2 regions of the Arthrobacter sp. B2060 genome follow, and region 2 is predicted to be linked to the other one. Evidence: riboswitches for the same ligand, from Rfam matches in the RefSeq annotation. Region 2 holds a riboswitch; the other holds the start of a gene.
The links. Region 2 has a riboswitch for cyclic di-AMP ahead of AC5RUM_RS08735 (M23 family metallopeptidase). Riboswitches for the same ligand answer to the same signal wherever they lie in the genome.
Positions count from the first base shown of each region.

Region 1: linked by a shared signal. The riboswitch ahead of AC5RUM_RS13510 (M23 family metallopeptidase) and the one ahead of AC5RUM_RS08735 (M23 family metallopeptidase) in region 2 are both predicted to bind cyclic di-AMP.

Region 1 covers NZ_JBNHFR010000007.1:53,890-58,043, reverse strand. The annotation lists gene AC5RUM_RS13515 (C40 family peptidase) at 1-395, opposite strand, end outside; cyclic di-AMP (ydaO/yuaA leader) riboswitch at 466-635, opposite strand; gene AC5RUM_RS13510 (M23 family metallopeptidase) at 774-1,598, opposite strand; cyclic di-AMP (ydaO/yuaA leader) riboswitch at 1,603-1,811, opposite strand; gene AC5RUM_RS13505 (iron-dependent transcriptional repressor DtxR) at 1,979-2,674, opposite strand; gene serC (phosphoserine transaminase) at 3,003-4,133, shown strand.
Region 2 covers NZ_JBNHFR010000003.1:415,404-419,557, forward strand. The annotation lists gene AC5RUM_RS08720 (isoprenyl transferase) at 1-457, shown strand, start outside; gene AC5RUM_RS08725 (class I SAM-dependent methyltransferase) at 530-1,180, opposite strand; cyclic di-AMP (ydaO/yuaA leader) riboswitch at 1,421-1,594, shown strand; gene AC5RUM_RS08730 (hypothetical protein) at 1,617-1,754, opposite strand; gene AC5RUM_RS08735 (M23 family metallopeptidase) at 1,753-2,466, shown strand; gene AC5RUM_RS08740 (alpha/beta fold hydrolase) at 2,504-3,535, opposite strand; gene AC5RUM_RS08745 (quinone-dependent dihydroorotate dehydrogenase) at 3,620-4,154, shown strand, end outside.

The sequences.
Region 1 (4,154 bases), on a different contig from region 2:
TACGGGCTGCCGATACCGGTGTAGGCGATGCCCGCGAGACCTGACGTTGCACCCGAGCCTGCGGCGTCAACCAGTTTCCCGGCCTTGGCCGCGATGGTTTCCACGGCAGCTTCGGGGCTGGCCGTGTCGTCGCTGGACTGGGGCGCGACTGTCTCAATGACGGGGGCTGCCTCGGTGGTAACGGCAGGACGCTCGAAGGAGACGGTTGCGGTGGGCGCGGCGGTCACAGCAAGCTGTGCCGCCTGGGATCCGGACTCAGCGGAGGCGGAAACACCGATGTTGGCGTCGGACGCGTTGGCTGGCATGCCGGCGCTCAGGACGAGACCTGAAGCGGCCGCAATGACTGCTGCCTGACGACCTACTGTGCCTGCATTGGCGCTTACTGCCTTGGACACGGAGTCCAGCGGGTTCTTACGAACCGTTTGCGCACGGTGGCGCGCAAGATTGTGGCGTGAAGACACGAAGGTAGCCTCTCCCAATGCCTACGAGGTGAGCTGTCGGATTCGGATGGGAGTCACCCGGCCGCGCCGCTTCCTGGGAAGCTTTGCGACTTAACCCCAAGGCCTTCTTGCGAAGACCAAAATTGGTTCCCCCGCCCCTGCCAGACGATGTAATGCGAACGGACCTTGAGCGGTGGCAGAGTTAGGCAATCCACTCAAGGGCGTCAACTTCGGAAAAGTTGACGCGGTTTAGACGGTACAACAGTTCGGAGGGAATGTCACATTCAGGTCACGGCGTGTCACGAGAATCTGAGAGCTCTCCATCGGCTTTGCTTACAGCCAGCCTTCGGGATCAACGACTTCTCCGTTGACCATCACCTCAAAGTGGAGGTGGCAGCCGGTGGATGCGCCGGTGGTCCCGCTGAGTGCCACCGTGTCGCCCCGGCTGACCTTCTGGCCGACCTGAACGCTCGATGACGACAAATGGTTATACGTGGTTTCGAGGCCGTTGCCATGGTCGATGACAACCCTGTTGCCGCCGCCAAACTCGTGCCAGCCCGCAAACGTGACCGTGCCGCTGGCCGCTGCGTACACCTCTGTTCCACACTGGGCCGCGAAGTCCTGGCCACGGTGGAACTCTCCGGCGCCGCCAGTGATGGGGCTCACGCGGTATCCGAAGGGCGAGGACTTCACCATGGTGGCCAAGGGCATGCCAAGGCTGCCGACGGAGGCTGCGCGGCTGATACTGCCGGCGGACTGTGCGCTCAGGAGCTGCTTGAGCTTGCCATCCGGGTCACCGGCTGTCGCAACGGAGGTGCGGCTGAAGTCAATCTTGGCTGCCGCCTCGGCGGAGACCTCTGGCTGCGCCGTGGCGGCACCTGCGGCGGCCGGGGCGCTGTGGTCGGCCGTGGCCAGGACCGGGCTCGTGGCGGGCACTGTGACGGTCAGCAGGAGGCCCGAGGCGGCAAGGGCCACGCCGACCTTCTGCCCGACTCCGCTGGCAGCGGCGAAGTCAGCGACCTGACGGAAAGGACTGCGTTGCTTCCGCGCTTGACGCTGCGCATCGCGGGGTCGCTCAGCGGCGACCGCTACGGGCGTGCGGGGCTCGGCAGCGGAGCCGGTAGCGCGGCGGCGGCCCCGGGCATTCTGCATGGTCAAGAACGGTTCCTCTCTGGGTAGCCTGCGAAGTTAGCTGTCGGATTCGGGTCAGAGAGTTGATCGACCCGGTCCGCAATGACAAGCCTTTTTGGCACAGAGGTATCCGGGGATTCCGTCTGTGGAAGGTGGCTTGCTGCTGCGGACTTCACCCCAAGGCCGTTTTAAACGGCCAGTTGTGGTTCCTCCGCCTCTGCCAGAAGGTGTTTCGAGCGACTGATCCGCTGGCAGAGTTCGGCTCCGGATCAGGTAACGCTTTGGTATCGGCGCTGCGACTTAACTATAGGCGATTAAAGCTTGCGGTAATAATTCCGTTATCTTGCTTGTGCAAAAGTGGTGGGTCATCCTGCCAGCTGATGTCGGACAACCTGCACCGGGGTGACTCAGGCCACCCGGACAAACACGTGCGCAGCAACTTCGGGCGGCAACTCGAGGGCGCCGTCGATGCCAGGGACACGCACGGAAATGTACTCCCCGACCCGTTCCAGCGACACGGTCGCTCCCGGGCGGATCCCGCCCTCGTCCAGCTGCTGCAGGAGTTCGGGCTCGACCTGAATCGGTTCGGCGAGCCTGCTGACGGTCACCCGCGAGTCCGGGCCATAACTGCCCATGGCGTCCAGCAGGTTCAGGTCGACGTCGGCAAAGGTGCGTGTCGGCTCGCCGCCCAGCGCAGCCAGCCCGGGAATGGGGTTGCCATAGGGCGATTCCGTGGGGTGATTCAGCATCTCGTAGATCCTGCGTTCCACGCGTTCGCTCATCACGTGTTCCCACCGACACGCTTCGTCATGAACATACGCCCAGTCCAGGCCAATGACGTCGGCAAGCAGGCGCTCGGCCAGCCGGTGCTTGCGCATCACCTCGGTGGCGCGTTTGCGCCCTACTTCGGTCAACTCCAGGTGCCGGTCGCCGGTAACCACAACCAGCCCGTCCCGCTCCATCCGTCCGACGGTCTGGGAGACGGTAGGACCCGAATGGCGGAGGCGCTCGGCGATGCGGGCACGCAGTGCCACGATGTTCTCTTCTTCCAGCTCCAAAATGGTCCGAAGATACATCTCCGTGGTGTCGATCAGATCCGTCATTCAGCTCAGCTCCTCGAGCACAGTACTTGCGTTCTCCCACGGTACCGCGGGCCCCTCGTCTGGCGGCTCGGCATCCAGCCGCCGCGGCCCCAATCCGGCGGCGGTGCAACGCCGACTGTCCGCCTGTTCGTCCACCAAAAGCTTAGCCTATTTTGAATTACTCCGGATAAACCGCGGCGTCTCAATGACTGGACTGTGACGGGCACGGTTCCCGGGATTTCCGCGTCTCAGGCAGAATAAAGGGGGCCTTCGCGGGCAGCCATACCTGACCGCCGGTCACCAACTGTCCCCGCCGATCCGCATGTCCATGCCGAAAATTGGAGCCCCTGTGAGCGAGACCAGCATCACCATCCCAGCAAACCTCCTGCCCAAGGATGGACGGTTCGGCGCCGGACCTTCCAAGGTCAGGCCGGAGCAGGTCGAGGCGCTGTCCGCAGCCGCCACCACGCTCCTGGGCACGTCCCACCGCCAGGCGCCGGTGAAGAACCTTGTCGGATCGGTTCGTGAGGGCCTCAGCACGTTCTTCCGCGCCCCCGAGGGCTATGAAGTTATCCTCGGCGTGGGTGGCTCGACGGCGTTCTGGGACGTGGCGAGTTTTGGCCTCGTGGAGCAGAAGGCCCAGCACCTCTCCTTCGGTGAGTTCGGTTCGAAGTTTGCCGCGGCCACCAACAAGGCCCCGTTCCTTGCGGATTCGTCCATCATCAAGTCGGAGCCGGGAACCTGCCCCGAGCCCCGGGCAGAGGCAGGCGTTGACGTCTACGCCTGGCCGCAGAACGAGACCTCCACCGGTGTTGCCGCCCCGGTCAAGCGCGTGAGCGGCGCGGATGCAGGTTCCCTCGTCCTGGTGGACGCTACGTCCGCTGCCGGAGGACTGGACGTAGACGTCGCCGAGACCGACGTTTACTACTTCGCACCGCAGAAGAACTTCGCTTCCGACGGCGGCCTGTGGCTGGGTCTCTTCTCCCCCGCCGCGCTGGAGCGTGCCGCGCGGATCAAGGCCGGCGGCCGCTGGATCCCGGACTTCCTGGACCTGCAGACGGCCATCGACAACTCGAAGCTGAACCAGACCTACAACACCCCGGCGCTGGCCACCTTGGTGACCCTCGACGCGCAGGTGCAATGGCTCAACTCCAACGGCGGCCTCGACTTCGCCGCCGGCCGAACCGCCGACTCCGCGGGCCGCATCTACAAGTGGGCCGAGGCCTCCGAGTTCGCTACGCCGTTCGTCGCCAACGCCGCGGAACGCTCCAACGTCATCGCCACGATCGACTTTGATGACTCAATCGATGCCGCGGCCATCGCCAAGGTACTGCGCGCCAACGGCATTGTGGACACGGAACCGTACCGCAAGCTGGGACGTAACCAGCTCCGTATCGCGACTTTCGTGGCGATCGACCCTGCGGACGTTTCGGCGCTGCTGGAGTGCATCGACTACGTGGTGGGCGAGCTGAAGAAGTAGCCTCCCCGCGCCGCTGCCACA
Region 2 (4,154 bases):
CCGCCGGCCCAAGCTCTGGGGATCAGTGATCCGCGAACTGGAAGAAGCCGAGGCCTATACCGCCGGAAACAGCACGTGCACGTTAACCATGTGTGTTAATTACGGTGGCCGCGCCGAGATTGCCGATGCCGTATCGGCGATCGCCGAGGACGTCGCCGCCGGACGGCTCAAACCCGGTTCCATCACGGAGAAAACCGTCCAAAAGTACCTCGACGAACCGGACCTGCCCGACGTCGACCTGTTCCTGCGCAGCTCGGGGGAGCAGCGGCTGTCCAACTTCATGCTCTGGCAGTCGGCCTATGCGGAGTTCGTCTTCCTGGACACGCTCTGGCCGGACGTCGACCGCCGCACCCTGTGGGACGCCGTGGGCATCTACGCACAGCGGGACCGCCGCTACGGGGGAGCGGTGGATGCTGCCAAGACTCCCATGGCGGCCGCCACCCATCAGCCCGGGTAGGGCCCGCGCTTCACCCTCACGATATTCGAAGAAGTTTCCCTGGCACGCGGCACTACTACGCGCGCCCAGGATCTAATGCTGTGGTTTGCCAAGCAGAATGGCGGCCTGCTGGTGGCTTTCCATGGCTCTCGGTGAGCGTACTAGTTGTGCGCGTGCCACGAAGCCTTGCTCAGTGAACCGGGTGGCTACTTCCTCGGGGGAATGCAGTTCTGCTCTGAGCTCGACATCATGTCCGTAGGCGTGGTTAATAGTGCGATGGCCGCTGCCGGCCTGGAAAGCGATGAGCGCCGAGCCGGATGGGCGGAGGACTCTCCAGAACTCCCGCGCAATTGCCGGCAACTCTGCCCTGGGGGAGTGGATGATCGAATACCAGGCAAGTATGCCGTCGGCAGCAGAATCGGATGCCGGCAGGTCGGTCAACTCTCCCACTTCAAAGCAGAGACCGGGATGGAGCTGCTGCGCGACCCGGATCATCTCGGGCGACAGGTCCACACCTGTGACGTTCAGTCCCGTGCGGGTCAGGTATTTGCTCATTCGGCCGGCGCCGCATCCGGCGTCGATCACTAGCCGGTCCGCGGAGGTGCGAATGTGGCCCGCGAACTCGTCGACCATGGCCATGTCGAGAAGCGACTCAAAGGCTGTATCGGGGATCACCCTCGAGTAAGCCTCGGCAACCGAATCGTAAGCGGTTCTGACCTTTATCAAGTTCTCGTGGTCAACCATGGACCGAGCCTACCGACACGCCTTGTCTCCTGTTGGCCCGCCGCCACTGCAACCCCGCCCACCGGCAGCCAGCTGGTCGGATTTAGGGCAGCCACCTAGTCGCTTTCTCCCCCTTCTGCAACCGCAACACGCCATCCTCTACGTAACGAATTTGTAACACCCTGTTTTTCTTGGTTTCATGGTTAGTACCACATACCTTCACCGGGTATGCGTGTACCCGCTTCGCCAAACCCCGCCGGCGGTACATGATCCCTTCACTCCAGGCGGGGGCGGAAGACCCATGAATGACGCCTTTGGGCGTCTTGGGGTGAAGCCTGGCCCTGTCACTGCAGCCTGTGAGGCGCGCGGCAGGGGAGGCCGGACAGTCCACTCGTCCGAATCCGACAGCTAATTTCGCCGGCGTCGAGAGGACCTACGCTGTGCCTTCCCACGACAATCACGGCTTGCGCCGTGCCATTTTCCCGCGCACATCCAGTAAGGGCCGCCGCCGGGCAGCCTCATCCCCGGTGCCCAGGCCGCGGGGCCGCGGCCAAAAGCTGGCTGTTGCGGCGGCGGTGACGGGAATGATCGGCATGACCGTACTCTCCACGGCTCACGCCGCCCCAACAGGGATCTTGGCCACGGGGGAGGCTCCTGCCAGTGCAGTGGCCGCTCCGGCCGCACAACCCTCCCTGCTCGCGGATGCAGGATCTCCACTGGTTTTTGACCAGCCCCAGGTCAAGGCCTCCCCGGCAGCGAAAGCGGCAGCGAAAGCGGCACCGAAAGCCGCGCGGAAAGCGGCACCGAAAGCTGCGCGGAAAGCGGCATCGAAGCCGGCGCGGAAACCGGCACTGAAGGCCGCACCCAAACCGGTACGGAAGCCGGCACCGAAACCCGCCCGGGCTTCCGCGCCTTCGGCAGGCCTGCGGGCACCGCTCGCCTCTACGATCGTGACTTCCCCATATGGGCACCGCGTCAATCCCCTGACCGGGGCAATCGGCGAATTACATACGGGGCTTGACTTCGCCGGGGCGTGCGGCACGCCCGTTCTGGCTGCGGCCAGGGGAAAGGTCACCGAGGCAGGCTGGAGCCCGTACGGCGGCGGAAACCGGATTGTTGTTGACCACGGCAAGGGACTGAAGACCACATACAACCATCTGGCCAGCATCGGCGTTTCCAAGGGCCAGACCCTGGCGCAGGGTGGACGGATAGCCGCTGTCGGAACGACCGGCAGCTCCACCGGCTGCCATCTTCATTTTGAAGTCATGGTCAATAACAGGACCGTCAACCCCGCCAGCTACCTATAGGCAAACAGGGCGACTTCCTGGCTGCACCTGGCCACTCTCATGGGAGCCGACCGAAGGATTCGTCCTCAGCGGCAAAGCCGTGGATCCACCGGGCCAGCCGCCGGTATGCGTCCGCGCGCACCTCGGCACGGGACAGGAAAACATCGTGCAGGGCGCCCTCGATCCGCTCCACGGACACGCTCTGGCCCAGTGAGAGGGCCCGCACGGCGATGACGTTGACGTCCAGTACTGCGTCCGTCCTGCGCATCTCTTCGGTCCAGAACGGCCCGTTGGCGCTTGCACCGGAAATCATCACCAGGATGGGGATGCCGATATGGAGCCCGCGTGCAACCTGCGCCTGGCCGGCAAGGACTGCGCTGAGCCAGCCGGCGCGGACCGGAAAGGCCATAGGAGGCCGATACTTGTCATCAAGGGTCCATTCCCCTTCGGCTGAGTTGCTGATGCTGCGCCAGTAGAAGCCGCGCTCGGGCAGGCGGAGCACAGCCTCCGGCCGGAAGCGGGCGAGGGGCTCCACCATGGTCCAGGCGGCCCGCCGGACCAGGGAACTGCCGTGCATTTCCAGCCACGGACTGTTCAGGACCAGCTGTGACACCACCCCCGGATTCCGGCTCACCCACAGGGCCGCCACGAGGCCGCCGGTGGAGTGCCCCATCATCACAAGCGACAGCGGCGCCGCGGGCTCCATCGCCGTGATCATGCCGACGGCGGTGCTGATTTCGGCGTCGTAGTTTGCCAGGTCGGCAACGTACCCGCCGTGCGCCTCGGGGCGCAGGCTGCGGCCGTGGTTGTGCATGTCCAGGGCAAAAAACTCGAAGTCCTGGCCGTTCCAGAAGCGTGCCAGTTCAACATTGAAAAAGTAATCGCTCCAGCCGTGCAGGAACAGCACTGCACGGCGCCGGTGCCGCTCCCCCTGCGCCGAAGGTGGCGCTGGGTTCGCCGCAGGCGGTGCGGGGTTGTTCAATGGGGCATAGCGGACAAGCGTCGCCGTCCGTGCGACGCCGTCGCTGCCCACGGCCTCGAAGGCAAAGGATTCGAAGCCCTCGCCGAGGATGTCGCTCTGCCACTCCATGGCACCAGACTAGACGCGCCGCTGGTGGTCGACACGTGCCGTGGCCGGTTTGGTCTGCACCGCCGAAGACGGAAAACTAGAGGCATGCGCGTATATCCGACTTTCTTCAGGCTGGCCTTTTCATGGATGGACGCCGAACGCGCCCACAAAATCGGCTTCAAAGGCATCCGGCTGGCCCATTCCACCGGGGCGGGCCGGCTGCTGGCACGGTTTACGGCCCCACCCGCGTCCCTGCAGACGAATGCCTTTGGGCTCACCTTCCCGTCGCCGTTCGGGCTCGCCGCCGGCTTTGACAAGGAAGGCCACGGCATCGAGGCCCTGTCGGAGCTCGGCTTCGGGCACGTGGAGGTGGGGACCATCACCGGCCGCGCCCAGCCGGGCAACGAGCAGCCGCGGCTGTTCCGGCTCATCGAAGACCGTGCGGTCATCAACAGGATGGGATTCAACAACGACGGCGCTGCGGCCGTGGCCCCGCGCCTCAAGTCAGCCCGGGCTGCCCTGCAACGGCGCCACCCCAAGGTTCGTCCCCTCATCGGCGTGAACATCGGCAAAAGCAAGGTTGTGGAACTTGAAGATGCTGTGGAGGACTACCTCATCAGCGCGCGCAGCCTCGCTCCGG